One region of the Bacillus daqingensis genome, then DNA from elsewhere that is predicted to be linked to it. Evidence: predicted binding sites of a transcription regulator. Region 1 holds the regulator's gene; the other holds the start of a gene.

Region 1 (2,204 bases):
GATAAAAGAGCTGCCGGCAAAAAGGCCAGACCGGTCATGACGGCACCTAGGCCGTAGACATTCTGAATGAGCAGCGGGATTAAAAAGATGCCGCTGAAGAGCATAATCGAACTGATCATCGCTACCACAACGCTGTAGGTGTACGCCCTTGCCTGAAACACGGACAGATCAAGCAGCGGCTGGGGACTTTTCAGCTCAATTCGCGTAAACAGAACAAGCAGAGCAAGCCCGACCGCCACGAGTGAGAGATTGACCGGATTATACAGCTGAGCCAGCTCATTCATACGCCCGAGCGCAAATAGAATCGCGCCGACGCCGGCCGTCACTGTTAGAAAGCCCGGCAGGTCGAAGCGGATATCATCCACCTTTTTCGTCTGCCGCAGATAGCGCCAGGAGAAGGCGAGACCTAATATCCCGGTTGGCAGGTTGCAGAGAAAGAGCCACTCCCACGTGCCAAATTCGATAATTATTCCGCCAAGCGTCGGTCCAATGGTCGGCGCCATCATGGCGGCTATGCCCCAGACGCCGGTCGCAAGCCCGCGCTCTCCCTTTGGGAACACTTCAAAAATAAGCGCGAGCGAGAGCGGCATCATAATGCCGCCCCCGACGCCTTGAAGCCCGCGGAAAAAGATGAGCGAGCTCAAGTCCCACGACATGGACCCAAGAACGGAGCCGGTTAAAAAAATTGCGAGCCCGACCATGAACAGCTGCTTTTTGCCGAATTTATCACCTAAATAGCCGGTGAGCGGCATCGTCATGCCCATGACGACCATAAAGATCGTAATCACCCAGCCTGTCGCGACGGCTCCGGAGTCGAACACCTGCATCAGGTGCGGGACAGCCGGATTCAACATACTGTTATTTAAAATGACTGTAAATGTACCGAGCAGCACTGATATGACGACGAGCCACTTTTGAGGTATACGTGCCATGATGTCACCTTCATTTTCTTTCGATTAACGAATCTTTTTCTATCCTATCATAAATGCATGCCCCTTTGCCCCAAGCCGCGATTGAGACTCCGGCTTTCCTTCATTATAAAAACCGCCCCGTTTCCGGGACGGCTCGGTTTCAGCTTTATTACGAAAGCGGATAATGCTTCATAAAGTAAATCAGCGACTGCAGCTCAACGGAGAGGTCAATGTGGTGGACGCGGACGTGATCCGGCAGCGACAGCCTTGCCGGTGTGAAATTCAAAATCCCTTTGATGCCGGCTTCGACAAGCTCCTCTGCGATTCCCTGCGCGTACTGGGACGGCACGGTCAAAATCGCCACTTCCACTTTTCCTTCAATATGCTTGCCGAGGTCTTTAAAATGATGCACCGGCACCTCGCCAATCACTTCTCCAACCACCGATTCGTCGACGTCAAACGCCATCTCGATACGGGTATTATTGCTTTTGCTGAAATTGTACTTTAAAAAGGCTGTGCCGAGATTTCCGACGCCGACGAGCGCTACCTGTGTCAGCTCATCCTGGTCGAGTGTCTTGCGGAAAAACGAAAGCAGATAACTGACGTTATAGCCGTAGCCTTTTTTACCGAGCGCACCGAAGTAGGAAAAATCGCGGCGGATCGTGGCAGAATCCACCTTTACTGCTTCGCTCAGCTCAGACGACGACACGCGGTGCTTACCGGATGCCTGCAGTCCTTCTAAAAAGCGGTAGTACAGCGGCAGCCGTTTAGCGGTCGCCTGCGGTATTTTTGCCTGATCAATATCCATCATTCCATATCCCCCTGTCCTTTAGCGGTCGCTGCTCTCTCGTGAGAAGTCGCCGCTTTTGCCGCCTGTCTTTTCTTTCAGGTAGGTCGGACCAATGACCATTCCTTTATCAACGGCCTTGCACATATCGTATACCGTAAGCGCTGCAGCGGATGCGCATGTTAACGCTTCCATTTCGACACCGGTTCTTCCTGTCGTTTTAACAGCTGCTTCTATCTTCAGTGTATATGTTTGTTCCTTCACAATCCAGTCGAAAGAAACATCCACGCCTGAAAGCGGGAGCGGATGACACATCGGGATGATGTCTGCCGTATTTTTAGCTGCCATAATGCCTGCAATTTGCGCCACCTGCAACACATCTCCTTTGCCGATTTGCCCAGCGCGGATCTTCGTATATATCTCTTCATTAACCTCCACGCTTGAAAGCGCCCGGGCTGTCCGCTTTGTAATTTCCTTATCGGAAATATCCACCATGCGTGCCCTGC
Region 2 (2,204 bases), on a different contig from region 1:
TCCGGTTATAGTTCGGGTATGGTTCTTTTCCGAAAATCGTGACCTCAAATCTGTCCGGATCACGTTTGATGATTTCTTCCAGTGTGCGGATACCGGCCATGCCGTTTCCGATTAAGACGAGCTTTTCCATTACATAATTCCTCCCAGCAGTAATTAGTTATACGACTTTTTCAAACGGTGCAGCGGGTTTTTCAAACCAGGACAGCGAATCGTGAAGCGCAGCGACTTCGCCGATGACGACGAGTGCAGGAGCCTGTAAGTTTGCGGCTGCGGCGTCCTTGCTTCCACTTCCGAGTGTGGAACGGATCGTACGCTGATTCTTGGTGGTTCCTTGTTCAATAAAGGCGACCGGGGTATCGGCGCAGCGGCCTGCGTTGATCAGCTTCTCGGAAAAGACCGGCAGCTGCTTCACTCCCATGTATACAACGATCGTATCGGCTGCGTGTGCGAGTGCGTGCCATTGTACGTCGCTGTTATCTGAGCAGCAGTGACCAGTGACAAACGTAACAGATGAGCTGTATTCCCGGTGAGTCAGCGGAATGCCTGCGTAAGCAGCTGCGCCTGTACCAGCGGTGATGCCTGGTACAATTTCGAATGGGACACCGGCTGCGGCACAGGTTTCTGCTTCTTCGCCGACTCTGCCGAACATCGAGGGATCCCCGCCTTTCAAGCGGACGACCGTTTTTCCTTCGCGTGCCTTTTCCACTAACAGAAGTTGAATTTCCTCCTGCTTCATTGCATGCAGACCGGACCATTTACCGCAGAAGATCCGTTCCGCGTGTTCGGGAGCTTCGTTTACCAGCTCGCGGCTGACCAGCCTGTCATAAACAATACAGTCGGCCTGCTCCAAAGCGCGCTTTCCTTTTACTGTAATGAGGTCGGGGTCTCCTGGACCGGCACCGACTAAATAGACTTTTCCGTTCATGGGAACGACTCCTTTGTCAATAAAATACGGCACCCGGCTCCGGGTGACTGATAGGCTTCATGATAAAATAGGTGTATTTTGAATACTACTTTATTGTGAGACTTTCTGACAGTATAATTTCAGAATATTCCATCGCTTCATATACAGGCATATACAGTCGTTTTTTCACATGGAAGGCGTTTTCATCCATCATTTCCGCATAGATATCTGCCTGTAGCTGACCTGCATTATTTTTGTAGGTAATAAACGGAAAGAAGGAAGCAAGAGGATAAAAGATAGATAATATATGCATGTTTGAAGCCAGTGAAACACGTTGGGGGACAAGGGTTTATCCGGATATTTAGATATCAGATAATTCAAAAAACATGTGATATTACCTGACACATGTGATGATATTCACAGCTTGGACTGCCACAATGCAGAGGACAAATTGATGAAGGAGTGTTGAAACGTGAAACTGTCGGATCTACGAAAAGGTGGTCATGCTCCGTCGCTGCTTTCTGCATTTTTATACTTTGATATCAGCTTTATGATTTGGGTGCTTTTAGGGGCGCTCGGGGTGTATATTACCGCTGACTTCAACTTATCGGCAGGCCAGATTGGATTTATCGTCGCTGTTCCCATCCTTGCCGGATCGATTTTTCGAATTATAATCGGCATATTGACGGATCGGTTCGGGCCAAAGAAAACGTCTATAGGCGGGATGATTATCACCATGATCCCGCTTTTCTGGGGCTGGCAGTTTGGAGTGACGGTAGCTGAACTTTATATGATCGGGATCCTGCTCGGGGTAGCGGGAGCGAGCTTCAGTGCCGCACTGCCGATGGCAAGCCGCTGGTATCCGCCTCATCTGCAGGGAGTGGCGATGGGCATCGCCGGGGCAGGTAACAGCGGGACGCTGCTTGCTACACTATTTGGTCCAGGACTTGCGGAAGTGTTCGGCTGGAACGGTGTATTCGGGCTTGCCCTGATCCCGCTGACGCTTGTGCTCCTGACCTATATCTTTCTCGCTAAAGAACCGCCGAATCAGCCGCCGCCTAAGCCGGTGAAGGACTACTTTTCCGTGTTAAAAGAAAAAGACGCCTGGTATTTCTGCGTTCTGTACAGCGTCACGTTCGGCGGTTTTGTCGGGCTGGCAAGCTTCTTAAGCTACTTTTTTGCATCTGAATATGCGGTTTCCGGCATTGTAGCCGGCTATCTCGTATCGGTCGTGATCGCCTCGGGAAGCTTTTTAAGACCAGTAGGAGGACTGATCGCCGATAAAATCGGGGGCGTCCGG

What was found. The regulator Rex, encoded in region 1, represses fermentation and respiration genes when NADH is low (regulators of the CRP and FNR family bind a similar motif). The targets are predictions, from matches to a motif close to TTGTGAAATATTTCACAA.
Region 2: a site for Rex is predicted at 1,310-1,327, ahead of ACFO4L_RS04970 (nitrate/nitrite transporter). Genes of this name have one in related genera too.

The regions. Positions count from the first base shown of each region.
Region 1 is NZ_JBHSGK010000007.1:11,029-13,232, reverse strand. It holds gene ACFO4L_RS08160 (MDR family MFS transporter) at 1-932, opposite strand, end outside; gene ACFO4L_RS08155 (redox-sensing transcriptional repressor Rex) at 1,081-1,719, opposite strand; gene moaC (cyclic pyranopterin monophosphate synthase MoaC) at 1,741-2,204, opposite strand, start outside.
Region 2 is NZ_JBHSGK010000004.1:21,234-23,437, forward strand. It holds gene nirB (nitrite reductase large subunit NirB) at 1-130, opposite strand, end outside; gene cobA (uroporphyrinogen-III C-methyltransferase) at 158-925, opposite strand; gene ACFO4L_RS04970 (nitrate/nitrite transporter) at 1,377-2,204, shown strand, end outside.